4 regions of the Streptomyces sp. NPDC045968 genome follow, and region 1 is predicted to be linked to each of the others. Evidence: riboswitches for the same ligand, from Rfam matches in the RefSeq annotation. Region 1 holds a riboswitch; each other region holds the start of a gene.
What was found. Region 1 has a riboswitch for cyclic di-AMP ahead of AC07FA_RS26155 (transglycosylase family protein). Riboswitches for the same ligand answer to the same signal wherever they lie in the genome.
Positions count from the first base shown of each region.

Region 1 (7,005 bases):
AACCGGCCCGTACCGGGGTCGGCGTCGGCGACGAGCAGACGGATGGAGTTGGTACCGCAGTCGATGGCGGCAACGCGGGTCATACGGGCTCCTGTGGTGGTCGTTACGGGGCTCCGCCCCGGGTGGCGGGGGCTGTCAGGCCCCGTCGGTGCCGCACGGCGACACGCACGGCCCCTTCGCCCACCACTCCGGCAGCATCGCGATCGCCTCGTCGCCCAGCGGGTTCACCCCGGGGCCGGCCGCCAGGGAGTGGCCGACCAGGACGTGCAGGCACTTCACCCGGTCCGGCATGCCGCCCGCGCTCGGGAAGCCCTCCAGGACCTCGATGGCGTCACGGCGGGCGATGTAGTCCTCGTGCGCCGCGCGGTACGCGGCGGCGAGCTCGGGGTCCGTCTGCAGACGCTCGGTCATCTCCTTCATGACCCCGTTGGCCTCCAGCGTGCCGATCGCGGACGCGGCACGCGGACAGGTCAGATAGAAGGTCGTCGGGAACGGCGTGCCGTCCTCCAGACGGGGCTGCGTCTCGACCACGTCCGGGTTGCCGCAGGGGCAGCGGTGCGCGATGGCGCGCAGCCCGCGCGGCGGGCGCCCGAGCTGCTGCTCGAACGCGCCGATGTCCGCGTCGGTGGGCGTGGTGGATGCGGTCTGCGGAGGGGGGGTGTCCATGCCTGCCTTGGTTCTGCTCGAAGGTGCTTCTCAGATGGTGCGGGTGGTGCGGGTGGTGCTGATGATGCGGTGGTGCGGTTGATGCGGTTGATGCGGTGATGCCGGTGGTGCGGGCCGGTCGTGTGGCGCCGGTCAGGGGCGGTCGGCCTTGTCCACGCCGTCCCAGAGGTTCGAGTGCCAGGGGCGGTCCGTCGTGCCCGGCTCCCCGCGGCGGTCCTCGGCCGCTTCCGGATCGATCACGGTGTAACCGGTCTCCCCCGGACGTACGTAATGAAGGTGCTCACGGGCCAGCCGCCGGATGTACGCGTCGTCCTTGAGCCGCGCCTTCTCGTCGCGCAGCTCCTCGGTCCGCTGTCGAGCCTCCTGCGACAGGCGCTCCTGGTCGGCGATCTCGTCGCGCTGGGAGACGTACTGCCGCATCGGGTACGCGAGCGCGACCACGAGGGAGCAGACGACCAGGGCGAGGAACGCGGCGCGGCCGGTGAGCCGCGAGCGGCGGGCCTGGCGCCGGTTCTGGGACCGGTAGACGCGGGCCGCGGTCTGCTCACCGAGCAGTCGCAGCCTGGTCGCGGTGGAGAACCGGTCGCGGTCCTTCCCGGCCATGTCTCACGCCTCCCCGTTACGCACGTCCGTCCCCGCACACGGTACGGGACCGAGTGCGGGGACGGACGGAGGCTGGTGACTTCGGCCGCGAGGGGCCGGTGATCAGCCCTTGAAGCGGGGGAACGCCGAACGGCCCGCGTACACCGCCGCGTCGTCGAGGATCTCCTCGATGCGCAGCAGCTGGTTGTACTTGGCGACACGGTCCGAGCGGGCCGGGGCGCCGGTCTTGATCTGACCACAGTTCACGGCGACGGCGAGGTCGGCGATGGTGACGTCCTCGGTCTCGCCGGAGCGGTGCGACATCATGCACTTGAAGCCGTTGCGCTGGGCCATCTCGACGGCGTCCAGGGTCTCGGTCAGCGAACCGATCTGGTTGACCTTGACGAGCAGGGCGTTCGCGGAGCCCTCCTCGATGCCACGGGCCAGGCGCTCCGGGTTGGTGACGAAGAGGTCGTCACCGACGATCTGCACCTTGGAGCCGATCTTCTCGGTGATGACCTTCCAGCCGGCCCAGTCGTCCTCGTACAGCGGGTCCTCGATGGAGACCAGCGGGTACGCGGAGACGAGCTCCTCGTAGTACTCGGTCATCTCGGCGGCCGAGCGGGACTTGCCCTCGAACTCGTACACGCCGTCCTTGTAGAACTCGGACGCGGCGACGTCGAGCGCGAGGCCGATGTCGCGGCCCGGGACGTAACCGGCTTCCTTGATGGCCTCGACGATGAGGTCCAGGGCGGCGCGGTTGGACTCCAGGTTCGGGGCGAAGCCGCCCTCGTCACCGAGACCGGTGGACAGGCCCTTGGTCTTGAGGACCTTCTTCAGCGTGTGGTAGACCTCCGCGCCCCAGCGCAGGGCCTCGGAGAAGGACTCGGCGCCGATCGGCGCGATCATGAACTCCTGGATGTCCACGTTGGAGTCGGCGTGCGAGCCGCCGTTCAGGATGTTCATCATCGGAACGGGCAGCAGGTGCGCGTTCGGGCCGCCGAGGTAGCGGAAGAGCGGCAGGTCGGAGGCCTCGGAGGCGGCGTGCGCCACGGCCAGCGAGACGCCGAGGATGGCGTTGGCGCCGAGCGAGCCCTTGTTCTCGGTGGCGTCCAGGTCGAACATCGCCTGGTCGATGAGGCGCTGCTCGGTGGCGTCGTACCCGACGAGCTCCGGGCCGATCTGCTCGATGACGGCGAGGACGGCCTTCTCCACGCCCTTGCCCATGTAGCGGTTGGGGTCTCCGTCGCGAAGCTCAATGGCCTCGAACGCACCGGTGGAGGCGCCGGACGGAACAGCAGCACGTCCCGTGCTGCCGTCGTCGAGGCCAACCTCGACCTCGACCGTGGGGTTACCCCGGGAGTCGAGGATTTCCCTGGCTACGACGACGTCGATGGACGGCACGAGGCATCTCCTTCTGGGATATGACACTGGTTGTGCAGGGTCACTGTGGCCTTGCGGCACGAGCCTATCCGGCCGGACCCCATCGGCCAGCCGGGCGCCCGTCCCCTGGGACGAAAAAGGACCCAAGGGTATGCATTCACGGGCAAAGCTCCAGAAATTTACTGGCCAGTAACTACAACACTTGAACGATCAACGGCGCCGGGACCGTGCGAGCCGGACCCGTTCGGCGGTGCGCTCGCGTTCGAAACGACCCCGACCCGGCGCGCACGGGGGAGAGCGCGCCGGGTCGGGGAGCAGAGCGGGAGGGATGCCGCCGGACACCCTCCCGAGGGGGAGGAGAGTCCCAGGTACTACTTCGTCAGGTGGAGCTGCTGGCCCGGGAAGATCAGGTCGGCGTCCTTGACGATGTCGTCGTTCAGCTCGAACAGCTTCTCCCAGCCGCCCTTGACGTGCTGCTTCGCGGCGATCTTGCTGAGGGTGTCGCCGGTCTTCACCTTGTACTCGCCGTCACCCTTCTCGACCTTCTCGCCGGTGGGGGTGGTGACGGTCTTCGGCGCCTCGGTCTTCGGGGCGGTGCGCTGCTCGCTGCGCGTGGCCGGCTGCTCGGCCTGGCGCTCCGGCTGGGCCTGCTGCTCGGCGCCGCCGCTCTGCGCGGAGCCGGTGTCGACACCCGGGTCCACACCGTCGTTGGTCAGGTTGCCGGCACCGGCGCAGGCCCAGGCGCCCGGGCCCTGCATGTCGAGAAGCTTCTCGGCCGTGGCGATCTGCTGCGACTTGGTGGCCAGGTCGGCGCGGGACGCGTACTGCGTACCGCCGGCGGCGGCCCAGCTGGACTGCGAGAACTGCAGACCGCCGTAGTAGCCGTTACCGGTGTTGATGGACCAGTTGCCACCGGACTCGCACTGGGCCACGGCGTCCCACGTGGCGACGGAGGCGGCGGAGGCGCCGGTCGCGCCCATCAGCGGGACGGCCACAGCGGCACCGGCGACACCGGCGAGCGTGGCGACACGGACGGCCTTGGACGGGCGGCGGTGCTTGGCCTTGCTGGAAAACAGCATGGAGCTTCTCCTCACCGACGCCTACGAGGTGAGCTGTCGGGTTCGGGCCAAGTGAGTTGCCCGGTCGCACGTCCTAGCGCGCGACTTCACCCCAAGCCGGTCCTCAGTCGTCCTTCGACGACCGGGCCCGGCGCTTACCTGGGTCCCCCGCTCCTGCCTACGGCGCTTTACGCGTCTGTTCCCTTCGACCGACGGCAGGATTCGGCGTGACGGTCGACGGGGCCCGCGGTGCGAGCGGTTCCGACCGTAAACATAGGCAACCCCCACTTTCAAAGAGGGACATACCGGCCATTCGGGTCTTACTTGCTCTGGGCGATCAAACGTTTCCGCAGGCCAGAGGGGGCGCAGGCGCACCACCCGGCCGTGGCACGCCAGTTGAAGCAAAGAGACCCATGTCTCACTTACGCATAAGTGGACATAGGCCTCTGAACTGCCCTCGATTTTGGGGCGTTTTCCCGAATTTGATCAGTTGAGCGCGGAGCTCTCCGCGCTGTCCGACAGCCCCAGATCGAGGCTCTGCCCGGGGAGGATGAGGTCCGGGTCGGAGCCCAGCTCGCCCTTGTTGGCCTCGTACAGCTCGGTCCAGCCGCCGGGAACCTTCTGTGCGTCAGCAATCGCCCAGAGATTGTCTCCGGGCCGGACGGTGTAGTCGCCGTCCAGGCTCGCCGCACCCCCGTCGCGCGCCTCGCCGTCACCGCGCGAGGCGTGCCGGCCGGAGTCGCGCCCGCTGCCCGGGTCGACGTCCTGGCTCGCCTCGGGCGCCGGCGCGCCTCGGTGCTTGCCGCCGCCCTGGTCCGCGTCGGCCGGGGCGTCGGACGCCTCGGGGGACGGCGTGGTGGAGGGCGGGGCCGTCGCGCCGGAGTCCTCGGACCCGGCCGACTCGCCGGTCGCGCCGTTCTTGTCGGACTCGACAGGCCCGGTCATGTCGCCGGACTTGCCCGACTCGCCCGCCTTGTCGCTCTCGCCGCTCTTGTTCGCTTCGTCCGTGGCTTCGTCCGCCGCCTCGCCCGCCGCCTCGTCCGTCGCTTCGTCCGACGGGAACAGCGGGTCCAACGGTTCGGCGGAGGGCACGCCGCCCGGGTCGACGCCCGGGAGGGACCCGTCCAGCGCGAGCCCGGAGATCACCGCGCAGCTCGGCCACGCCTGCGGACCCTTGTCCTCCAGGACCTTCTCCGCGACGGCTATCTGCTGCGAGCGGCTGGCGAGGTCGGCGCGGGGCGCGTACGCCGAGCCGCCGTACGCCGACCAGGTGTCCTGGGAGAACTGCAGGCCGCCGTAGTAGCCGTTGCCCAGGTCCGCACTCCACATGCCGCCGCTCTCGCACTCGGCGACCCGGTCCCAGGTCGAGGCGTCGGCGGCGTGCGCACCGGTCGCACCGAGCAGCGGGATGGCGATGGCCGATCCCGTCACGCCTGCGGCGACGACGATGGCGGGTGCCTGGCGAGGGCGGCGGTGTCTGCCGTTCGCGGAGCCCATGGGATTGCCTTCCGTGTGACTGACATGTGACTGCTGTGGTGAACGGTGAACCTAGCGGCACTCGAACGTGTGTCACAAGTCGATGCAGCGGAGATCACGTGAAAGTCACAGAGTTGACGGAGTGTCACCTTGCGCGGCCGGCGGGCCGGGCGCGAACTCCACCGGAAGCGTGCGCAGTCCGCGCATGATGAGGCCGCCGCGCCACCGCAAATCGTCAGGTTCCGCCGCAAGGCGCAGGTCAGGAAGGCGCCTCAGCAGGGTTGCCAGCGCGGTCTGCCCCTCCAGGCGTGCGAGCGGCGCTCCCAGGCAGTAGTGGATGCCGTGCCCGTATCCCACGTGCTGATTGTCACTCCGTGCGAGGTCCAGCGTGTCCGGATCACGGAATCGCTCCGGGTCCCGGTCGGCCGCGGCGAGGACCACGAGCACGGGGTCCCCGGGAGCGATGTCCTGCCCGCCGAGCGCGACGGGCTCCGTCGCGTACCGCCAGGTGGCGAGCTCCACCGGGCCGTCGTACCGCAGCAGTTCCTCCAGCCCCGTGGCCAGGAGGTCCGTCTCCCCCGCGGCGAGCGAACGCTGAAGCCGCTCGCGTTCCCCTGGGTTGCGCAGCAGGGCGTACGTCCCGTTGCCGATGAGGTTGACCGTGGTCTCGAATCCGGCGAAGAGAAGGATGAACGCCATCGCGGCGGCCTCGTTCTCGGTGAGGTGCTCGCCGTGGTCGCTGGCGCGGATCAGCCCCGAGATCAGGTCGTCGCCCGGATCCTCCCGTTTGCGGTGGATCAGTTCGGCGAGGTAGCCGCGCATCTTCTTCACGGACCTGGCCACCCCGCCGCGCGGGCCGCCGCCGTGCCGGATCATCATGCCCGCCCAGTCGCGGAAGTCGTCCTGGTCCTCCGGCGGGACGCCGAGCAGATCGCAGATCGCGTAGATGGGCAGGGGGAAGGCGAAGTCGTGGATGAGGTCCGCCTTGCCCTCCGCCACGAAGTTGTCGATGAGCCGGTCCGTCAGCTCCTGCACGCGTGGCGCGAACTCGGCGACCCGGCGCGGGGTGAACGCCTTGGAGACGAGACGGCGCAGCCGGGTGTGGTCGGGCGGGTCGATGTTCAGCAGATGCGTCATCAGCTCCGCCTTACGCTCGCCCGGGATGCCCGTCCTGCCCTTGGCGTGCGCCGACCCGGCGTGGTGGGCCGGGTTCTTGGACAGCCGCGTGTCGGCGAGTGCCTGCTTGGCATCCGCGTACCGGGTCACGAGCCAGGCCTCGACCCCGCTGGGCAGCGTCGTCCGGTGTACGGGGCTGTGCTCGCGCAGCCAGGCGTAGGCGGGGTACGGATCGGTGGCGAACTCCCAGGTGAAGAGCTCGGGGGCGGCGGGCGCCGCGGCCGCGTGGCCGACGGGGCAGCCGGCCGTGGCCTGGGCAGGGCTGTCAGGGCTGTCCGCGGGGCTCTCGGCCCTGTCGGCAGGGCTGTCGGCAGGGCTTTCGGCGGGGCTGTCGTTCACCCCTCGACGTTAGCCGCCGCCTCCCCGCCCTCCGACCGCAGCTCCGCGATCGCCCGCTCGGCGCCGTGGTGGCCGATCTCCAGGGCCTTGCCGAACCACTCCTCCGCCGCTGCCGTGTTCCCCTGGTCCCGCTCCAGCACGGCCATGGCGTAGGCCGCGTCGTAGCTCCCCCGTGCGTGGCCCTCCTCGAACCAGCGCCGGGCCTCGTCCAGCCGCCCCCGCGCCTTCATGAAGTAGCCGAGATTGGCCAGTGCGCTGATGTCGCCCGCTTCCACCGCCATCCGGTAGAGCGGTTCGATCACCTCGGCCGGTTCGTCCCGCTCCT
Region 1 is NZ_JBWKLF010000009.1:301,090-308,094, reverse strand. Features, by position in the region: gene AC07FA_RS26175 (Ppx/GppA phosphatase family protein) at 1-83, opposite strand, end outside; gene AC07FA_RS26170 (DUF501 domain-containing protein) at 136-666, opposite strand; gene AC07FA_RS26165 (FtsB family cell division protein) at 799-1,269, opposite strand; gene eno (phosphopyruvate hydratase) at 1,372-2,652, opposite strand; gene AC07FA_RS26155 (transglycosylase family protein) at 3,003-3,710, opposite strand; cyclic di-AMP (ydaO/yuaA leader) riboswitch at 3,714-3,885, opposite strand; gene AC07FA_RS26150 (transglycosylase family protein) at 4,176-5,186, opposite strand; gene AC07FA_RS26145 (cytochrome P450 family protein) at 5,292-6,680, opposite strand; gene AC07FA_RS26140 (SEL1-like repeat protein) at 6,677-7,005, opposite strand, start outside.

Region 2 (7,005 bases), on a different contig from region 1:
GAGCTGAGCGGCATCGAGGGCAGCGCGGTGCACGAGCCGTGGAAACTGCGCGGGCCCGACCGTGCCCGGTACGACTACCCGGAGCCCCTCGTGGACCTGGCGGAGGGGCTCACCCGGTTCAAGGAGGCCCGTGGTCTGTCGTGAGGCACCGCGCAGCGGGCCCCCGTACCCGTAATCCACCGCTCGTACCGCTTCCCTTTCGTACGACTGGGGCCGTGATGTTGTCCTCGGCGGCGCACGACGGCCCGCCGCCGGGGCTCTAGCGTCTCCGGAACCACCCCGAGGCGAGGAGCGGCACGTGAACTGGCTCATCCATGACTATCGCGAGGACGATCTGGCGGCGGTCGTCCATCTCATCGATACGACCGCGGACCTCGGCCAGGAGTCCGTCTTCTCGCTCGCCGAGTGCATCAGCGCACTGACGTCCCGCCAGCCGGCGGTCGTCGCCGTGCACCGCGGCCGGCCCATCGGCGCGGCACTGGCCCATGTGTCGGGTGGCCGGGCGTGGGTGATGCGGATCGCCATCGAACCCGCCTGGCGCGGCCGGGGTCTGGCCAGTGCGCTGCTGGTGGAGCTCGAACGCCGGCTGATCGAGGCGCGGGTGCGGCGCATCGCCTATGTGCTGGCGGAGGAGGAACAGCTCGGCGAGGGGCTGCGGAAGGCCGGATACACGCGGCGGCCCGCCGTCGCCTACTTCGAGAAGGCCGAACCGGCGACGGGCACCCCGGCCGACCTCCTGGAGGAGCTGGGCGGCCGGGTGCTGTCCGGCGATCTGTGGGACAAGGTGGCCGGCATGGAGGCGGAGAAGAGCCTCATCGAGCGCCGTGTCGTGATGCCGCTGGCCGAGCCCGAGCGTGCGGCCCGGCACGGCGTCGTCCCGCCGCGCGCCATCACCCTGTTCGGCCCGCCGGGGACCGGAAAGACCACGTTCGCGCGGGCCATCGCCTCCCGCCTCGGCTGGCCTTTCGTCGAGCTGCTGCCGTCCCGGCTGGCCGACGAGGGCAATCTCGCCGCCGCGCTGCGCACGGCCTTCGCCCGGATCGCGGAGCTGGAACGGGTGCTGGTCTTCATCGACGAGGTCGAGGAGATAGCTCCCGTACGCGGGGAGCGCCCGGAGCCCGGCATGCACGGCGTCACCAATGAACTGCTCAAACTCATCCCCGGCTTCCGCGAGCGGGACGAGCGGCTGCTGGTCTGCGCCACGAACTCCATCCGCTCGCTGGACCCGGCCTTCCTCCGTCCGGGACGCTTCGACTACCTGGTCCCGATCGGCACCCCGGACGAGGCGGCCCGGGCGGCGATCTGGTCGCGCCATTCGGCCCGGCGGGACGACGTCGACGTGGACGCGCTGGTCGCGGCGAGCGAGCTGTTCACCCCGGCCGACATCGAGCACGCGGCCCGGACCGCCGCCCAGGCCGCCTTCGAACGCGACGTCCCCGAGGCCGGCGCGGACACCGACGACTATCTCGCCGCCCTCGGTCAGTGCCGGCCGACCGTCACCCCGGCCGTCATCGCCGAGTTCGCCGCCGACATCACGACGCACGCGCGGACCTGAGCCGTCAGGGCCTGCCCCTCGCCTCCCCTGTGATGCCGTGCCGTCGGCGCGTCACGGAGGGGCGGGGCAGCTCTCCGGGCAGACTTTCCCCATGGCCAACGTAACGAAAGCAGTCCTCGAAGGCGGCCCCGACGATCTTCCCGAGCGGATCGTTTCCGTCGCCGGCCCCGGGCTCGACGTCAAGATCCCGTTCCGCGGTGGGTACGAGCACTTCAAGGCGACGAGCCGTCAGGCGGCGACGCCGGAGGGCCAGTTGCCCGTCTACGAATGGTGGGAGCGCACGGAAGTACCCGGCTAGCACCGTGGGGGGCGGATGCCCCTCAGCGCTCCAGAACGCACCCCGTGGCCGCCCGCGCATAGGAGTGCAGCGCGGTGATGACCTCGGGCCGCGAGCGGCGGCCGGCGAGCACGTCCATCTGGTAGCCGTCCTCCATCGCCACGAAGTTCGAGGCGGTCATGCGCGCGGTGTCCGTCAGCGCGAAGTGGCCCTGGGACTCACCGAGCACCAGGATCCCCTGGTAGACCCCGATCTGGCGTTCCGTGAGGACGCTGTCGAGGGCTGCCGCCTTCGGGTCGCGCAGCGTGCGGGGCCAGTACTCGAAGAGAAGCCGTGGCAGCCGGTCCTGCGGGCCGGCTGCCACGCCTGACGCGATACAGGTGCGCAGCCGCTCCCGCGCGTCCGTGTGCTGCTCGGCCGCAGTGTCGCGGTCCCGGCAGAACCGCTCGATGGCCTGCTGGAAGGTCTCGTACATCAGGGCGTCGAGGTCGTCGTAGTAGTAGAGGACCGCCGCGGGCGTGACGCCCGCCTCCTCGGCCACGTCCCGCAGCCGCAGCCCTTCGAGGCCCCGGTTCAGCAGCGCCCGTCCGGCCGCCTCGCCCAGCTGGGCCCGCCGCGCTTCCTGGTCCTTGTGCCGTGCCATCGTGCCCACTCCCGCTCATTCACTGAAGACGATCAAAAAGATACCGTTCCAGCTCTTGACCGCGCCAGACGCATTTCGTTAAATCAGCGTTTAACGAATCGAGGTGGCCCAGGGCCGCCTCTTGCTGGAAGGCAGCCATGACCACAGACGCCATCGGGGCCGAGCCCGAGCCCTCACCCGCGCCACCCCTCACCGCGAAGGGCCTGCGGGGCGATTCCGTGGGTCTGGTCGCCACGGTCGCCCTCGGACTCGCCTCCGTGGCGCCCGCGTACAGCATCGCCGTCACGCTGGGTCTGGTGACCCTGGTGGTCGGCGACCTCGCCCCGGCCGCCCTGCTCCTCGGCTTCATACCGATCCTGCTCACCGCGTTCGCCTTCCGGGAGCTGAACCGGGAGATGCCGGACTGCGGAACCACCTTCGTATGGAACACGCGGGTGTTCGGCCCGGCCTTCGGCTGGCTCGCCGGCGGCTGGACGGTCCTGGTCGCCACCGTCATCGCGATGACCGCGCTCGCCCAGGTCGGCGCCACCGCCCTCCTCGGCTTCCTGGGCCTCGACGCGGCCTCGGGGAGCACCCCGGTCGTCACAGCCGTCGCCGTTCTGCTGCTCGCCGTGGCGGTCGCGGTCGCCTACCGGGGCGTCCAGCTCGCCGCGTACGTCCAGTACGCGATGCTGGGACTCCAGCTCGTCGCGCTCCTCGCGTTCGGCGTCACCGCGTTCGCCCGCGAAGGCGCGGCCACCCCGTCCCTGAGCTGGCTCAACCCCTTCGGCTTCGACAGTTTCGCCTCGTTCTCGGAGGCGGTCCTGCTGTGCCTCTTCATCTACTGGGGCTGGGACGCGCTGATCACCTTCAACGAGGAAACGGTCGACAGCGCGCGCACGCCCGGCAGGGCCGCCGTGACGTCCACTCTGATCCTCGTCGTCACCTATCTGTTCACCGCCTTCGCCGCGGTCTCCTTCGCCGGCACCGGAAGCTCGGGGCTCGGACTGGGGAACGAGGAGACCGCCGCCGACGTCCTGACCGGCCTGGCGCCCGCGGTGCTCGGTGACACCCTGGCCAAGGTCGTACAACTCGCCATCGGCGTCTCGGCCGTGGGCGCCCTGCTGACGTGCACCGTCTCCACCCCGCGCGCCACCCTGTCGATGAGCGCGCACGGCGCCCTGCCCGCCGCCTTCGGCCGCATACACCCCCGGTTCCGGACACCGGCGTTCGGCACGGTGTTCTTCGGCGCCGCGGCGGCCGTGACGCTGTCCCTCCTCACGCTGGTCTCGGCCGACTTCCTCGGCGACGCCGTCCTCTCGGTGGGGCTGCTGATCGCCTTCTACTACGGCGTCACAGGATTCGCCTGCGCCTGGTACTTCCGCGGACATCTGCGGCGCTCTCCGCGTGACCTGCTGGTCAAGGGAGTCATGCCCGTCGCCGGCGGCCTGATGATGCTGGCGGCGTTCGTGCGCAGCTCGTACGACATGTTCGACCCCGCCTACGGCTACACGTCGCTGGGCGGAGTCGGCGGTGTCTTCCTGCTCGGCGTCGGCTCCCTCGTCCTCGGGGCCGCCGTGATGCTCCTCATCCGCTCCCGGCACGCCCCCTTCTTCCGCGACGGCCGTACGTCCGTCGCCACCCTGTCCCTCACGGAGGACTGACCACTCATGCGCACCCTCGCCATCGCCGCCGTACAGACCACTCCCGTGCCGCACGACCTGCGCGCCACCTGGGACCGCTTCGCCGACCGCGTCCGCGCGGTGCGCGACACGTTTCCCCATGTGCAGCTCGTCGTCGTGCCCGAGCTGATGCTCGCCGCGGAGGCACCGCTGCTCCAGGCACGCGCGGACTGGATGCGGGAGGCCGCCGTACCGGTCCCGGGCCCGCTCACCGACCTCGTCTGCGCCCTGGCCCGTGAGACCGGCCTGTGGCTGGTGCCGGGCAGTCTCTACGAGCGCGCCGACGACGGGCACACGTACAACACCGCGCTCGCGGTCTCCCCGGCGGGCGAGATCGTGGCCCGGTACCGCAAGATCTTTCCGTGGCAGCCCTACGAACAGGCAAGCCCGGGAAACGAGTTCGTCGTCTTCGACCTGCCCGGCATCGGCCGCGCGGGGCTCGCCATCTGCTACGACGGCTCGTTCCCGGAGACCGCCAGGCAGCTGGCCTGGCTCGGCGCCGAGGTCATCCTCCAGCCCACCCTCACCACGACACGGGACCGGGAGATGGAACTGGTCTGCGCGCGTGCCAACGCCTGGACCAACCAGCTCTACGTCGTCAGTCTCAACGCGGCCGACCCGGCCGGCGTCGGCGCCAGCGCGATCGTCGATCCCGAGGGAATCGTGCGCCAGCAGGCCGGGGCGGGCGAGGAGGTCCTGGTCGACGTCCTGGATCTCGACACCGTGACCCGTGTCCGAACATACGGTTCCGCCGGCCTCAACCGGCCGTGGGACCAGCTCGCGCGTTACGGCCACCGGATCCCTCTGCCGATGTACGGAGGGACGTTCCGGCCCACCCCGCACGACCAGGCTCGTACGCAAGGCTAAAAATGATGCCAATACGGACTTTTCACAGCAATAACCTTCTATAGCCCAATGCATTCTTTTCGCCCGAACCGCGACCACTCCCCCTTCACGCAAATCACCCTTTTCGGACTCAGTGGCCAGCGTCACGTCCGGGATTGGCAGGTTCCTGACGTGTGCCCCGCATCCCTTCTGCGGGAAGAGAGTTGACTCCGCGGTTCGGGTGAATTCACCGGCGATCCAGTTCATCGATCTTGCAAATGAATTGTGATCAGGAATTCAGGGCTTGTCCCCTTCGGCTTTTCTCGCCTACGGTCACCCTCAATCCGGATGGAACGCCGAATCCTGCCGCCGTCCGGGAACCCAGACCACTCACGCCCGGCAGGAGCGGGGGACCCAGGTAAGTCGCCGATCCGTTATGCGGAACGGCTCGGGGTTAAGTCGCATGCACCTGCGGCCAGGCATCTCCAGCCTGAACCCGACAGCTCACCTCGTAGGCGACGGAGAGGAATTCGCCATGCCCACGATGGGTAAGCACCGCCGTACCAAGTCCAGCCCCCTGACCCGCGGTCTCGTCGCCGTGACCGCAGGCGGAGCCGTCCTCGCCCTTCCGGTGATCGGCGCCACCACCGCGTCCGCGGCACCGGCCCAATCGGTCGCCGCCGAAAAGTCAGTGGCCGCCCCCGCCAAGGCAATCACCGCGCAGAAGACCGGGATCACCAGCTATTCCGTCGTCAAGGGCGATACTCTGCACAAGATCGCCGAGACGCATTCCGTGAATGGCGGCTGGAAGAAGCTGTACAAGGACAACAAGAAGGCCATCGGCAAGAATCCTGGGCTCATTCGCCCGGGCCTCAAGCTGACGCTTGGCGCCAAGTCCGAAGCCAAGGCTTCCGGTTCCTCCTACGAGCGTGCGTCCGCCGGCAGCGAGCGCGCCGACCGCTCCGAGCGGTCGACCACGCCGGTCGTGAAGACCGCCGCCCCCGCCGCGCAGCCCGCGACCTACACGAACGACCTCGACGGCTGGATCAAGGAATCGCTGGCCGTCATGGCCGAGCACGGCATCCCCGGCACCTACGAGGGCATCCACCGCAACATCATGCGCGAGTCCTCGGGCAACCCGCAGGTCGTCAACAACTGGGACTCGAACGCCGCCGCGGGCATCCCGTCCAAGGGCCTCCTCCAGGTCATCGACCCGACGTTCCAGGCCTACCACGTGCCCGGTACGTCGATGGACAGCTTCGACCCGGTCGCCAACATCACCGCCGCGTGCAACTACGCCGCCGACAAGTACGGCTCCATCGACAACGTCTTCGGCGCCTACTGATCCCCTGGCGAACGGTCACGGTTCACGACTGCCGGGTGGCGAGGGTCCGACAGGCCCTCGCCACCCGGCAGTTCCGCGTACGCGCCGACCGTGGAAGACTCACGTCCATGCCCGAAATCCAGCTCCTGCGCCACGACCACGCCGCCGCCCTGCTCGCGTTCGAGCAGGAGAACCGGGCCTACTTCGCCGCCTCGGTTCCGGACCGCGGCGACGAGTACTTCGCACACTTCGACGCACGCCACAGCAGCCTCCTGGCCGAACAGGCCGAGGGGCTCTGCTATTTCCATGTGCTGGTGGGCGACGGGGGCGAGGTGCTGGGCCGGGTGAACCTGGTGGACGTGGCGGACGGTTCCGCCGAGCTCGGATACCGGATCGCCGAGAAGGCCGCCGGCCAAGGCCTGGCCACGACCGCCGTCCGCCGGATATGCGTCCTGGCCGCCACGCAGTACGGCCTCACCACACTGCGGGCCGCGACCACGCCGGACAACGCCGGCTCACAGGCGGTACTGGCCCGCACGGGATTCGTACGCACGGGAGAGACCGTGCTCGAGGGGCAGCCGGGGCTCGCCTACGAACGGCCGCTGGGCGCGGACGTGCTGCTCCCCTGACACCCGTCACGGGGCCAGGGTTCCTCCGGCGTGAGGGTGGTGACGAGCCGGGGCCGGCCCGCCACCACCACGCAGGGACTGCGCCGCCCGG
Region 2 is NZ_JBWKLF010000005.1:208,288-215,292, reverse strand. Features, by position in the region: gene AC07FA_RS16720 (cryptochrome/photolyase family protein) at 1-144, shown strand, start outside; gene AC07FA_RS16715 (ATP-binding protein) at 299-1,555, shown strand; gene AC07FA_RS16710 (DUF5988 family protein) at 1,647-1,853, shown strand; gene AC07FA_RS16705 (TetR/AcrR family transcriptional regulator) at 1,876-2,475, opposite strand; gene AC07FA_RS16700 (APC family permease) at 2,613-4,118, shown strand; gene AC07FA_RS16695 (carbon-nitrogen hydrolase family protein) at 4,125-5,003, shown strand; cyclic di-AMP (ydaO/yuaA leader) riboswitch at 5,339-5,494, shown strand; gene AC07FA_RS16690 (transglycosylase SLT domain-containing protein) at 5,497-6,306, shown strand; gene AC07FA_RS16685 (GNAT family N-acetyltransferase) at 6,414-6,914, shown strand.
Region 2: linked by a shared signal. The riboswitch ahead of AC07FA_RS16690 (transglycosylase SLT domain-containing protein) and the one ahead of AC07FA_RS26155 (transglycosylase family protein) in region 1 are both predicted to bind cyclic di-AMP.

Region 3 (7,005 bases), on a different contig from region 1:
GGGGCACCGGCGGGGGAAGCGGCCGGCCGCCCGTCGTGCTGCTGCACGGGTTCATCGACAACCGCTCGGTGTTCGTCCTGCTGCGGCGCTCGCTCGCCCGGCACGGCTGGCGCCACCTGGAGTCCCTCAACTACTCGCCGCTGACCTGCGACGTCCGCACGGCGGCCGAGCTGCTGGGCCGGCACGTGGAGGAGATCTGCTCCCGCACAGGACACCGTGAGATCGACATCGTCGGACACAGCCTCGGTGGGCTGATCGCCCGCTACTACGTGCAGCGGCTCGGCGGTGACCAGCGGGTGCGGACCCTGGTCACGCTCGGCACCCCGCACAACGGCACCTCCGTCGCCCCGCCGGCGAGCGCCCACCCCATCGTGCGGCAGATGCGCGGCGGCTCCCCTCTCATCGCGGAACTGCGCCTGCCCGCTCCCGGCTGCCGGACCCGGTTCGTCAACTTCTGGAGTGAACTGGACCGAGTGATGGTGCCGGTCGAGACCGCCTGCATGGACCACCCCGACCTCGACGTGGTCAACGTGCGCGTCACCGGAATCGGCCATCTCGCCCTGCCCGTGCACCCGACGGTCGCCGCCGGTATCCGAGGCGCCCTGGAGGCCCAGGACGCCTCCAGCAGCGGATCCGGGGCCGCTTCGGTGGCCTGAACAGGCGCATGACCGGCCTGAATTCGGACACGCAAATAGAACTTATTTCGAACGTACCGCCAAGGCTGCGCCTGCTCTCCACCGAAAGGCGGCCGATTGCCCGTTTCCTGAACGGCTGGAACCCGGCGAAGATTGTCGTCGTCACGTACCGCCGGGTACAGTCGCGGCCACTGCTTTCCCCTGGAGTCCCCCACGGACACCGGAACAGGTCCTGCTGCCGAGGCGAGAGAGAAGTTGGTGAACGACCAGCACCCCCACGCCGGGTACGTCGACTACGACAACAACCCCACCGGCAGCTTCGCCACCGATCCACTCTTCGGCGCTCTTCCCGGTCAACACGACGGCAGTTACGACAGCGGTTCCACCCACGGCTACGAGGCCGGCGGCGGTTACGGGAGCGGTTACGACACCGCCCAGGGCGCCACGTACGGCTACGACCAGGGTTACCCGGCCGCCGGGCAGGGCCACAGCGGCGAGTACGACTCCACTCAGTGGGACACCGGCGCGCATCAGACCGCCTCGTACGACGCGTACGCCGCCCACCCGCACGAGCCGCACGAGCACCAGCAGCAATACGACAGCACCGGGCAGTGGGACACCTCCGGATGGGCCCAGGCGGGCCAGACCGGTCAGGCCGAGCAGTGGGCGACGACCGACACCGGCGCGTTCCCCACCACCACCTTCGACGCCACGAGCTACGAGACCGGCGCGTACGCCACCACGGCATTCGTGGACGCGGGAGCCGACACCGGCGCCTACGACGCCACCGCCTGGAACTCCGGCGCCACGCCCGAGAACGCGCCGTACGAGCCCGAACAGCTGTCGTACTCCTCGTACGAACAACAGCCGGCCGAGCAGCAGGCCGCTTACGAGCCGTACGCGACAGCCGAGTTCAGCACCGTGGACGCGGACACCGACGCCGACACCCGCCCGCACCCCGAGGCCCACGAGACCGCGGCCGATCCCGAATCCGAATCCGGGACCGACGAACCCGAGCTCCTGACCGCGGCCTCGCACTCCACCACCACCCCCCGCCCGGCCGGCCGAGCGCCCCGCGGCGGCGCGGGCAGCCGTGGCCGACGCCGTACCCCCGCCAAGCGGTCCGCACTCCTGACCGTCGCCGTCCCCTCGGCCTGCGTCATGAGCGTCGCGGGCATCGCGGCCGCCTCGGTCAGCGGAATCTCCGCCGGCGAGGAGAAGAAGGACACCACCACCTCGGTGGCGGCGGCCGACCCCGCCACCGTCAAGCCGGTGGCCGCCAACAACGAGCTGGACACCCAGCTCGCCAACCTCAGCGCCGACGCCGACGACTTCGCCGACCGCGCCAGCCGCACCCAGGAGCGCATCGACCTGCGGGAGCGGCAGGCCGCCGAGAAGAAGCAGCGCCAGGAGGAGGCCGCACGCCGCGAGGCACTGCGCCCCAAGTTCGCGCTGCCGGTCACGCAGCACGGTCTCAGCGCGTACTACGGCCAGGCGGGCGTCAACTGGATGTCCGTGCACACGGGCGTCGACTTCCCCGTCGGGTACGGCACTCCGGTGATGGCCGCGACCGACGGCACCGTCCGCACCCAGTTGAACAGCGCCTACGGCAACATGGCCATCGTGACGGCGGCCGACGGCACCGAGACCTGGTACTGCCACCTCAGCAGCATCAGAATCCGCTCGGGCACGGTGCAGGCGGGCGACACCATCGCGTACGCCGGGGATTCCGGGAATTCCACCGGCCCGCACCTGCACTTCGAGGTCCGGCCCGGCGGCGGCTCGGCGATCGACCCGATGCCCTGGTTCCGGAGCCACGGCCTCAACCCGAACTGATCACCACAGGGTGGATTGGCTGTGGCCCCGTCCAGGAGGACGGGGCCACAGCCAATCCGCACGAGCGCCGCGGAACTACAGCTTCTCGACCGGCGCGTAGCGCAGCAGGAGCTTCTTCGGCCGCTCGTCCCCGAAGTCGACCGTGGCCTTCGCCTGATCGCCGAAGCCCTCGACCGCCGTCACCGTGCCCAGACCGAACTGGTCGTGCGTGACCCGGTCCCCCACCACCAGCGTGACCACCGGCTTGTCCGCGGTGCGCCGGGTGGCGAAGCCCGAGGGACCGGACTTCGAGCGCGAGGACGACAGCGAGGACGTGATCCCCGACGTCGGTCCGGCCGGAGCGGCCATCGGGCCCTTGCGCTTCCACTCCAGATGCTGGTCCGGGATCTCCTCCAGGAACCGCGAGGGCGGGTTGTACGAGGGCTGGCCCCACGCACTGCGCATCGCGGCCCGGGTCAGATACAGCCGCTCGCGGGCGCGGGTGATGCCGACATAGGCGAGCCGCCGCTCCTCCTCCAGCTCCTTGGCCTGGCCGAGCGCCCGCATGTGCGGAAAGACGCCGTCCTCCATGCCGGTGAGGAAGACGACCGGGAACTCCAGCCCCTTGGCCGTGTGCAGCGTCATCAGCGTGATGACGCCGGAGCCTTCCTCGTCCTCGTCGGGGATCTGGTCGGAGTCGGCGACGAGTGCGACCTTCTCCAGGAATTCGGCGAGCGTGCCCGCGCCCTCCTCAGCCGCCGCGCGCTCCTGCTCGAATTCGAGGGCGACGGCCGCCAGTTCCTGAAGGTTCTCGATGCGCGTCTCGTCCTGCGGATCGGTCGACGCCTGGAGCTCGGCGAGATATCCGGTGCGCTCCATGACCGCTTCCAGGACGACCGCGGGGCCCGCCCCCGACTCGACGATGGTGCGAAGCTCCTCCATCAGCGTGTTGAAGCGCTTCACGGCGTTCGACGAGCGGGCCGCCATGCCGTACGCCTCGTCGACGCGGCGCAGGGCCTGCGGGAAGGAGATCTTCTCGCGCATCGACAGGGCGTCGATCATCGCCTCGGCGCGGTCACCGATACCGCGCTTCGGCACGTTCAGGATGCGGCGCAGCGGGACGGTGTCCTCCGGGTTGGCGAGGACCCGGAGGTAGGCCAGGACGTCGCGGACCTCCTTGCGCTCGTAGAAGCGCACACCGCCGACGACCTTGTAGGGCAGGCCGACCCGGATGAAGATCTCTTCGAAGACACGGGACTGCGCGTTCGTACGGTAGAAGACGGCGACGTCGCCCGCCTTCGCGTCACCGGCGTCGGTGAGCCGGTCGATCTCGTCGGCGATGAACTGCGCCTCGTCGTGCTCGGTGTCCGCGACGTACCCCGTGATCCGGGCGCCGGTGCCGGCGTTCGTCCAGAGGTTCTTGGGGCGGCGGCTCTCGTTGCGCTCGATGACCGCGTTGGCCGCGGACAGGATCGTCTGCGTGGAGCGGTAGTTCTGCTCCAGCATGATCGTGGTGGCGTTCGGATAGTCCTCCTCGAACTGGAGGATGTTGCGGATGGTCGCGCCCCGGAAGGCGTAGATCGACTGGTCCGCGTCACCGACGACACACAGCTCGGCGGGGGCGTCGGCCTCACCGGCCGGGCCCACCAGCTCGCGTACGAGGGTGTACTGCGCGTGGTTGGTGTCCTGGTACTCGTCGACCAGGACGTGCCGGAAGCGGCGGCGGTAGTGCTCGGCGACATCGGGGAACGCCTGGAGCAGGTGCACCGTCGTCATGATGATGTCGTCGAAGTCCAGGGCGTTGGCCTCGCGCAGCCGTGCCTGGTACATCGCGTACGCCTGGGCGAGGGTCTTCTCGAAGCCGTCCGCCGCCTGCCCGGCGAAGGTCTCCTCGTCGATCAGCTCGTTCTTCAGATTCGAGACCTTGGCCGTGAACGACTTCGGCGGGTAGCGCTTCGGGTCGAGGTCCAGATCGCGGCAGACGAGCGCCATCAGCCGCTTGGAGTCCGCGGCGTCGTAGATCGAGAACGAGGAGGTGAAGCCGAGCCTCTTGGACTCGCGGCGCAGGATGCGTACGCACGCGCTGTGGAAGGTCATGACCCACATGGCGTTGGCGCGCGGCCCGACGAGCTGCTCGACCCGCTCCTTCATCTCGCCCGCGGCCTTGTTGGTGAAGGTGATCGCGAGGATCTGGCCGGGGTGGACGCCCCGCTCGGCCAGCAGATGGGCGATCCGGTGGGTGAGCACGCGGGTCTTGCCCGATCCGGCACCGGCGACGATGAGCAGCGGCGAACCGGCGTGCACGACCGCGGCACGCTGCTCGGTGTTCAGCCCGTCGAGCAGCGCGGCGGCGTCGATGACCGGACGGGGGGCACCGTCGCGGTAGTACCCCTCGCGGGGCGGCGGGGGCGCGTCGAAGACGCCCTCGAAGAGACCCTCCGGCACCGCTTCGGGTGCGTGGTCCTCGGGAGGCGGCGGGGGCCCTTCCTCCGAGTTCTGGAGGCCGGTCAGGAAGCTGTCGTCAAAGAGGCTGCTCATCGCTTGACGAGTCTAGGCGGCCCCACTGACACCCCGGGGCCGCATTCCGCAGGAAGGCGTCCGGGGCATGCGCGCACGGAGACCGGGCGGCCACACGGCGTGAGGGCGGCGAGGGCCTTCGACGGTCCGGCCGTACCGCTTCCCGCAAGGTCACGAAAATGTATCGGGCATATCGAACATCAACCTTCACAGGGACGCCACGGGTTGGCTAGCGTGCGTCGTCGGGCGGCCCGTACTCCCTTGAGGCGAACCACGCCGAGCGGGCGCCCACGCCGAATCCAGCTGCCCCCAGGGGCATTCGGAACCGGGGACCCACACGCAGCACCGGGGTGAATCGGTCCACAGCCCTCACGTGGACCGTAGGGCAGCCTTCCGTTCCGCCCGAACCCGACAGCTAACCCGGTAGGCGGTCCACGGAAGGAGATGCCGGCCTTGTCGTCGCATCGCAAACCGCGCACCCGTATGCGCACCACCTCACACGGCATCGGACTCACGACGGCCGCGCTGGCCTCTGTGACGCTGATCTCCACGCAGACCGCGACGGCCGCGCCCGCTGCGCCCCGGCCGAGCATCGAGGACGTACAGAAGAAGGTCGACGACCTCTACCGGCAGGCCGGCACCGCGACCCAGCAGTACAACAAGGCGAAGTCCGCCTCCACCCAGCAGCGCGCGAAGGTCGACGGGCTGCTGGACGCCGCGGCGAAGCGCGCCGAGAAGCTGAACGAGACGCGGCGCGAACTGGGGCGGTTCGCGGCGGCGCAGTACCGCAGCGGTGCGGTCGCGCCGACGGCCACGTTCTTCCTCGCGGACGACCCGCAGTCGTACTTCGACCAGGACCAGCTGATGGCGCGGATGACCAGCCAGCAGCAGAAGACGGTCTCGGACTTCCGTACGCAGCAGAAGGCGGCGGCGAAGAAGCGCGTCGAGGCCACCAAGAGCCTGGAGACGCTCACCGAGGCGCAGACCACGCTGCGGGCCAGCAAGCAGCAGGTGCAGGAGAAGCTGACCGAGGCGCGCAGCCTGCTGTCGGAGCTGACCGCCAAGGAGAAGGCGCGGCTCGCGGAGCTGGAGCGCGAGAAGGAGGCGGAGGCCGAGCGCAAGGCGCAGGAGCTGGCCCGTCAGCAGGCCGCCGCCGCGGAGGCCGAGCGCCAGGCCCAGGAGGACGCGGCGAAGGAGGACGCCGGGCAGCCCGACAGCGGCACGGACACCGGGACCGGGAGCGGTACGGACGCGGACAGCGGCTACGCGGCGAAGGCGGAGAAGGTCCTCGCCTTCGCACGGGCCCAGATCGGGAAGCCGTACGTCTGGGGGGCGACGGGCCCCGCCTCGTACGACTGCTCGGGGCTGACGCAGGCGGCCTGGAAGGCGGCGGGCGTCGACCTGCCCCGTACCACCTGGGACCAGGTGGAGGTCGGCACCCGGGTGGCCACGGCGGATCTGCGGCCGGGCGACCTGGTCTTCTTCTACGACGACATCAGCCACGTCGGCATCTACAAGGGCGACGGCATGATGATCCACGCGCCGAAGCCGGGGGCGAACGTGCGCGAGGAGTCGATCTACTACATGCCGATCTACGGGAGCGTGCGGCCGGCGTGACGCCGAGGCCCCCGCACCCGTCCCGCTCACGTCAGGACCGGCCGTAAGGCCCGCCTGAACCGGGCAGTCGCCCCGCGAACCGCTGTGGGACCATCCGCATGACGACCCCTGGGGGGGGCGAAGCGGTGGTGGACACGAGGAGTTCGGTGTGAACACGGGTGGGGAGCGGGGCGGTTCGTCCGTGCCTGACGAGGAGTGGGAGCGATTCCTCCGGGAGTCGGCGGAGGGCACGGCGGACGCACCCGAGGAGCCGTCGGCGCGGGCTCGCCTCGTGGCGCGGCGGCTGCGCGAGGAGTCCGCGTCTCCGGAGGCGTGGCGCGCGTACTCCCCGGCCCGGCCGCGGCGGAAGGCGGGCTGGTACGCGGTCGGCCTGGTGGTCGTACTGGCCCTACTGGTCGTGGCGGTGGCTCCGGACCGGGTG
Region 3 is NZ_JBWKLF010000008.1:333,338-340,342, reverse strand. Features, by position in the region: gene AC07FA_RS24370 (esterase/lipase family protein) at 1-656, shown strand, start outside; gene AC07FA_RS24365 (M23 family metallopeptidase) at 894-2,471, shown strand; gene pcrA (DNA helicase PcrA) at 2,547-4,988, opposite strand; cyclic di-AMP (ydaO/yuaA leader) riboswitch at 5,249-5,413, shown strand; gene AC07FA_RS24355 (C40 family peptidase) at 5,412-6,584, shown strand; gene AC07FA_RS24350 (hypothetical protein) at 6,733-7,005, shown strand, end outside.
Region 3: linked by a shared signal. The riboswitch ahead of AC07FA_RS24355 (C40 family peptidase) and the one ahead of AC07FA_RS26155 (transglycosylase family protein) in region 1 are both predicted to bind cyclic di-AMP.

Region 4 (7,005 bases), on a different contig from region 1:
GCCCGGCAGCGGCGCCGAGAACCTGGACACCTATGCGGCGCAGGTCGCCGCCGTACCGAACCGGACGAGGAACCACCGTGCCGACGCTGCCCACTGACCCCGACCCGTACCGGGCGGGAGCCGAACCCGACATGAGCCGGATCGTGGGCAGCCACGATCTGCTGCTCGTGACCCTGGACACCCTGCGCCACGATGTCGCGGCGGAGCTGGCGGCGGCCGGGCGCATCCCCAACCTGGCCCGCCACCTGCCCGGCGGCGTCTGGGAGAAGCGGCATGCGCCGGGCAGCTTCACCTACGCCTCCCACCAGGCGATGTTCGCCGGATTCCTTCCGACGCCCGCCGCCCCAGGCCCTCATCCTCGGCTGTTCGCGGCGCGCTTCGCGGGCAGTGAGACCACGGCGGACGGCACCTTCGTCTTCGACACCCCCGATCTGGTCTCCGGACTCGCCGGTGCCGGCTACCGCACGGTGTGCATCGGGGGCGTCGGGTTCTTCAACAAGCGGGGGCCCCTGGGCTCGGTTCTTCCGGACCTGTTCCAGGAGAGCCACTGGGAGCCCGCCTTCGGCGTCGCCTCCCCCACCTCGTTCGAGGAGCAGGTGGCCCGGGCCGAGCAGGTGGTCGCGGAACTCCCCGAAGAACAGCGGCTGTTCCTCTTCGTCAACGTGGCCGCCCTCCACCAGCCCAACTGGTTCCACCGGGACGGCGCCACGCCCGACGCGGGTGACTCCCGGGACACCCACGCCGCCGCCCTGGAGTACGTCGACCGTCACATCGGCCGGCTCTTCGCCGCGGCGAGCAGCCGCCGCCGGTGTTTCGCCATCGTCTGCTCGGACCACGGCACGGCCTACGGCGACGACGGATACACCGGTCACCGCCTCGGTCACGAAGCCGTCTGGACCGTGCCCTACGCCCATTTCCTCCTCGATCCGGGGGCCGCCCGATGACCGTCACCACTCCCGCCGTCAGGCCGTACCAGAATTACGTCTACGCCTATCCGCACAAGACGGCGTACCGCCCGCTGGACGAACACCCCGCCGGGCGGCCCCTGCTGAGCGAGCTGTGGGCGGCGGAGCGCAAGGACGCGCTCTCCCTGTACATCCACATACCGTTCTGCGAGGTGCGCTGCGGTTTCTGCAATCTGTTCACCAGGATCGGCGCGCCGGAGGAGCTGACGACGCGCTACCTCGACGCGCTGGACCGCCAGGCCACCGCCGTCCGCGACGCGCTGGGCGACGAGGGGCCGGTGCGTTTCGCCGCCGCGGCGTTCGGTGGGGGTACTCCCACCTATCTGACCGCGGGCGAGCTGGAGCGGCTCTGCGACATCGCCGAGAAGCGGATGGGCGCCGACCTGCGGTCCGTCCCGCTGTCGGTGGAGACCTCGCCCTCCACGGCGACGGCGGACCGGCTGGCGGTCCTCGCCGACCGGGGGGCCACCCGCGTGAGCATCGGGGTACAGAGCTTCGTGGACGCCGAGGCCCGCGCCGCGGTCCGCCCGCAGCGCCGGGCCGATGTGGAGGCGGCCCTCGGCCGCATCCGCGAGGCGCGCATCCCGGTCCTCAACATCGATCTCATCTACGGCATCGACGGCCAGACCGAGGACACCTGGCGCGCTTCACTGGACTCCGCGCTGGCCTGGCGCCCCGAGGAGCTGTATCTCTATCCGCTGTACGTACGCCCGCTGACGGGCCTGGACCGTCTCGGCGCGGGAACACCGCCCGGGACCGAGGCCGCGGCGGACGCCGTCTGGGACGCACAGCGGCTGCGTCTCTACCGGGCGGGGCGCGACCATCTCCTCACCGAGGGCTACGAGCAGGTGTCGATGCGGATGTTCCGCCGCGCCGACGCCCCGCACGAGGGCCCCGACGACCACGCCTGCCAGACCGACGGGATGATCGGTCTCGGCTGCGGCGCCCGTTCGTACACCTCGTCCCTACACTACTCCTTCGGCTACGCGGTGGAGATGCGGGAGATCCGGGGCATCATCGACGGCTTCACGACGACGGAGGACTTCTCCCGGGCCGAGGTGGGGCGGTATGCCGACGGTGACGAGGCGCGCCGGCGCCATCTGCTGCAGTCCCTCCTCCAGGCGGAGGGCATGGAGCGCGTGGAGTACCGCGCACGGTTCGGCACGGACCCGTACGAGGACTTCCCCGTGGAGCTGGACCGCTTCGCGGCGCGCGGCTGGCTGGACGGGGCGGCGGGCCGCGGCAGGCTGCGCCTCTCCCCGGAGGGTCTGGCCCACTCGGACGCCCTGGGTCCGGAGCTGTTCTCCCCCGCCGTACGGGCCGCGATGGCCGCGTACGAGACGAAGTGAGCCCCGCCATGGACCTGACGATCCTCTACCGGGGGCCGCTGGCCTCCTGCGACTACGCCTGTCCGTACTGCCCGTTCGCCAAGCGGCGCGACACTCCCGAGCAACTGCGCGCCGACCGCGCCGCCCTGGAGCGCTTCACCGCGTGGGCGGCGGCACAGACGGGCGACCGCCTGTCGGTGCTGTTCACACCGTGGGGGGAGGGACTGGTCCGGTCCTGGTACCGCCGCGCACTGGTCGAGCTCTCGCGGCTGCCGCACATCGGCCGGGTCGCCATCCAGACCAACCTCAGCTGCCGCACCGGCTGGCTGGCGGACGCCGACCTCGGCAAGGTGGCCCTGTGGTGCACGTACCACCCGGGCCAGACTCCGTACGACCGGTTCCTCGGCACCTGCCGCGACCTCGCTGAACTGGGTGTCCGGCACAGCGTCGGCATCGTCGGACTCGACGATCACCTCGACGAGGCGCGGCGGCTGCGGGCCGCGCTGCCCGACGAGGTCTATCTCTGGGTCAACGCCGCCGAGGGGCACACCTATACGGACGAGGAGGCGGACCACTGGACGGCTCTGGACCCCCTGTTCCCGTACAGCCGGCACCCCCACACCTCGGCCGGGCTGCCCTGCCGGACCGGTGAGTCGGTCATCTCCGTGGACGGCGAGGGCACGGTGCGCCGGTGCCATTTCGTCCGTGCGGAGCTCGGCAACCTCTACGACGGGAGCTACCGCCGGGCCCTGGGCCCGCGCGGCTGTCCCCTCGCCGTCTGCGACTGCCATATCGGCTATGTGCACCTGGAGACGCTGCCGTTGTACGACGTCTTCGCGGGCGGCGTGCTGGAGCGGATACCGGCCCGGCGCGCTCTCACCGGGCCGGAGCGGGTTCTAGAGCGGCAGTAGATCCGGGCGCTTGGCCTCGACGTGGTCCCCGGAGGATTCGCCGCGCAGCCGCCGTCCGATCCACGGGACCAGATGCTCACGGGCCCAGTGGATGTCGTCGCGCCGGACGTCGAGCGGGCGGCGCAGGGCCTGCGGCGGCCATGCCTGGTCGGGGTCGGCCGGCACGTCGATGCCGAGCACCTGGGCGGCACGGAGCGCGACCCTGGTGTGTCCCTCGGGCGAGAGGTGCAGCCGGTCGTCGTCCCAGGCCCGGCGGTCCTGCACGGACCGAAGCGACCACAGGTCGAGGACCGGGCAGTCGTAGCGGTCGGCGATGGAGCGCACATGGGCGGTGTACGTGGCGATCTTGCCCCGGAGGTGCCGCAGCACCGGCATGTGGCGGGGGTCGAAACCGGTGGTGACCATGACGGTGCCGACCGCGCCGGTCAGGTCGGCGACGGCGCGCTCGACGCGCTCGGCCACGTCGTCGGGGTCGCTCCCCGGCCGGATGATGTCGTTGCCGCCCGCGCAGAAGGTCACGAGGTCGGGTGCCAGCTTCTTGGCCCGCGGCACCTGTTCCTCGACGATCTGGTCGAGGAGCCGTCCGCGTACGGCGAGGTTGGCGTAACGGAAACCGCCGTGCCGTGATGCGAGCGAGCCCGTCCCGTCGTCGGGGACCGGAAGCTGATCCGCCAGCAGCACCGCGAAACGGTCCGCCCAGCCGACGAAGGTCCCGCCGGGGCCGGGATCTCCGACGCCCTCGGTGAAGCTGTCGCCAATCGCCGCGTACGACCCTATGACGCTGTTGACGCCGATGACGTTCTGGAGACCGCGCTGATTGAGTTTCGAATCGTCTGCCACAAGCGCTCATCCTGCACCTGCGAATGTGACCTACGCGACCGTAATAAGGGGTTGACGGGTGGTGAGATAGACCACCCGGTCAGTTTTTGGTAAAGCCGGAATAAGTGGTGGCCCCGGTCGCACCGGTGAGAACGCGAAGAAGGGCGGCGCGCCGCCGCGCACCGCCCTTCTTCACCGCTGCTCGTCTCAGATGGAGACGCCGTGCTGACGCAGGTACGAGATCGGGTCGACGTCCGAGCCGTAGCTCGGGCCGGTGCGGACCTCGAAGTGGAGGTGCGGACCACTGGAGTTGCCGGTGGAACCGGAGAGGCCGATCTGCTGGCCGCCGGTGACGGTGTCGCCGACCGACACGTTCAGCGAGGTCTGGTGGGCGTACTGGGAGTACATGCCGTCCTCGTGCTTGATGACGACCTCGTTGCCGTACGAACCGCTCCAGCCGGCCGAGACCACGGTGCCGGGACCGATGGCCCGGACGCTGGTGCCGGACGCGGCCTGGAAGTCCGCGCCGGTGTGGTAGCCACTGGACCACATGGAGCCGGAGGCGCGGTACGGCGTGGTGACGGTGGCGTTCTCCACGGGGGTCGTCCAGCCGGAGCTGTTGCTCTCCGAGGCGCCGGTGTCCGTGGAGGTGGCCGACTCGGCGGCGGAGGAGGCCGAGTTGGAGGACGTCTCCGCCTTCGGAGCCGCGGCCTTCGACGGGGCGGCCTTCGGGGCGGCGGCCTTGGGAGCGGCAGCCTTCGGGGCGGCGGCCTTCGACGGGGCGGCCTCGGCGGAGCCGGACGCCTTGGCGCCGAGGGTGAGTTCGGTGCCGGGGAAGATCAGGCTCGGGTTCTCGCCGACGGCCTCGCGGTTGTCCTCGTACAGCTTCTGCCAGCCACCCTTGATCTTCTGCTCGGCGGCGATCTTCGACAGATAGTCGCCGGAGACGACGGAGTAGGTCTTCGGGGCGGCCTTGGACACCGCGGCGGGGGCGGTGTGCGCCGCGGCGACCGAGGCGGCGGCGGGCTTGGTGACGGGCGCGGCCTGCTCCGCGGCGTGCGCACCGGTGGCGCCGATCAGCGGAAGGGCGAGGACGGCGCCGCCGGTCCCGGCGGCGAAGATGCCACGGGTGATCGGGCTGGACTTCGTACGACGGTGCTTACCCTTTGCGGGCATGGGGCATTCCTCTCCGGCGCCTACGAGGTGAGCTGTCGGGTTCGGGCTGGAGATGCCCGGTCGCGCTGGCGCGACTTCACCCCGAGCCGTTCCGGATTCCTCCGGACCGGCGGCTTACCTGGGTCCCCCGCTCCTGCCACGCGTGAGTGGGTGCGGATTCCGGGCGGCGGCAGGATTAGGCGGTCCGTCCGGATTGACGGTGACCGTAAGCGAGCAGGGACGGCCGGAACAAGCCATGCCCGACGCACCGGAATGCACGATTCAATTCCGGCGCGGATTTCCCGTCACACTCCGTGGATTACGGATCTTGGCATTCCGTACGGTGCGCGGAATACCCGTCGGCCGGGCCGCCACACACCGTCACGGATATGATCCCGCTCACCCGTCGACCGCCATCTCCCCCATAAGCAGGGCATGTTCCTCTAAATACGCCAATACGGACATGCCTCGATCACGGAATTCGACGGAGCCTCAGCACCCTCGCGTCGAGATCACCCCGGAGCCCGCTCGGCTCTCCTGATGCCCGACGTCCACATCGCCCCCAGATTCGAACAGTTCCGCACATCATCGACCGCGTAAGCCCGATGGGCTACGGCGCCGCACGGAACGGCGGCCTCCGGGGCAAGATGATTGCCTGAGGAATCAATGTCGTATCGTCACGACCGTGCCCTCGTCGGCGAGCAGCGCCGACGCCAGACACTCCAGGAGTCACCGTGACGCAGCAGCTGCCGCAGGTCCCCCCGACGCACACGGAGCTCACCGGTGTGCGCAACTTCCGTGACGTCGGGGGCCTGCCGACCACGGACGGCCGCCGGGTGCGGTTCGGGCGGCTCTACCGCAGTGGTCACCTGGCGCACGCCACCGAGCAGGACGTGGCGTTCCTCGACGGGCTCGGGCTGCACACGATCTTCGACTTCCGCAACGCGGCCGACCGCAAGCTCGACGGCCACGACGTGGAGCTGACGGGCGTGCGCAACGTCAGCATCCCGCTCTCCGACCCGGCCGACGGTGCCGAGTTCTGGCGGCTGGTCCGCGATGGCAACATCCAGCAGCTGCGCTCGATCCTCGCGGACGGCAAGGGGGCGGACCGCATGATCGCCTCGTACCGCGCGATCATCAAGGAGCGCACCGGAGAGCACAGCCGGGTGCTGCACGCCCTGGCCGAGGACAGCGTCCCCGCCCTGATGCACTGCGCCGCGGGCAAGGACCGCGCGGGGCTGTCCATAGCCGTGTCGCTGCTCGCCGTCGGCGTGGAGCGCGAGGCGATCGAGGCGGACTACCTGATGTCCAACGACGCCCACCGCCGGTACAAGGTGCAGCGCAGCGACACCTCCGCGGTCGGTATGTCCGACGAGGTCATGGAGCTCCTCAACCCGCTCTTCGGCGCGCGCGCCGACTATCTGGCGGCCGCCTTCAGCACGATCGAGGAGACCTGGGGCGGCACCGAGCGCTACCTCACCGAGGGGCTGAAGCTCTCCCCCGAGACCCGTGACCGGCTGCGGGAACGCCTCACCGAGGCGGCGTGACCACCCGTCGGCCTCAGCCCTTGCCCGCCACCTCGAACAGCAGGTAGAGGAAGGCCGCGAAGACGTGTCCAGCGACCAGGTAGGCGACCAGCCTGATCACGACACCACGCGGGAACTTCCGCTCCTGTGTTTCGTAGTTCTTCCGGGACCGCGGGCTGAGTGGATCGTAGTGCTCTGAATCGGACATGACAGTCCTTCCTTCGGTGTCAGGGGTCAGCGGCGGTGGAGTCCGCTGCCCAGACAGAGTTCGGCCGCCGGGCTCTGCAGCAGTGTGTGGACG
Region 4 is NZ_JBWKLF010000002.1:549,803-556,807, forward strand. Features, by position in the region: gene AC07FA_RS08085 (STM4014 family protein) at 1-97, shown strand, start outside; gene AC07FA_RS08090 (STM4013/SEN3800 family hydrolase) at 132-944, shown strand; gene AC07FA_RS08095 (STM4012 family radical SAM protein) at 941-2,314, shown strand; gene AC07FA_RS08100 (STM4011 family radical SAM protein) at 2,323-3,204, shown strand; gene AC07FA_RS08105 (SGNH/GDSL hydrolase family protein) at 3,190-4,044, opposite strand; gene AC07FA_RS08110 (M23 family metallopeptidase) at 4,231-5,199, opposite strand; cyclic di-AMP (ydaO/yuaA leader) riboswitch at 5,204-5,362, opposite strand; gene AC07FA_RS08115 (tyrosine-protein phosphatase) at 5,913-6,725, shown strand; gene AC07FA_RS08120 (DUF6126 family protein) at 6,739-6,912, opposite strand; gene AC07FA_RS08125 (helix-turn-helix domain-containing protein) at 6,939-7,005, opposite strand, start outside.
Region 4: linked by a shared signal. The riboswitch ahead of AC07FA_RS08110 (M23 family metallopeptidase) and the one ahead of AC07FA_RS26155 (transglycosylase family protein) in region 1 are both predicted to bind cyclic di-AMP.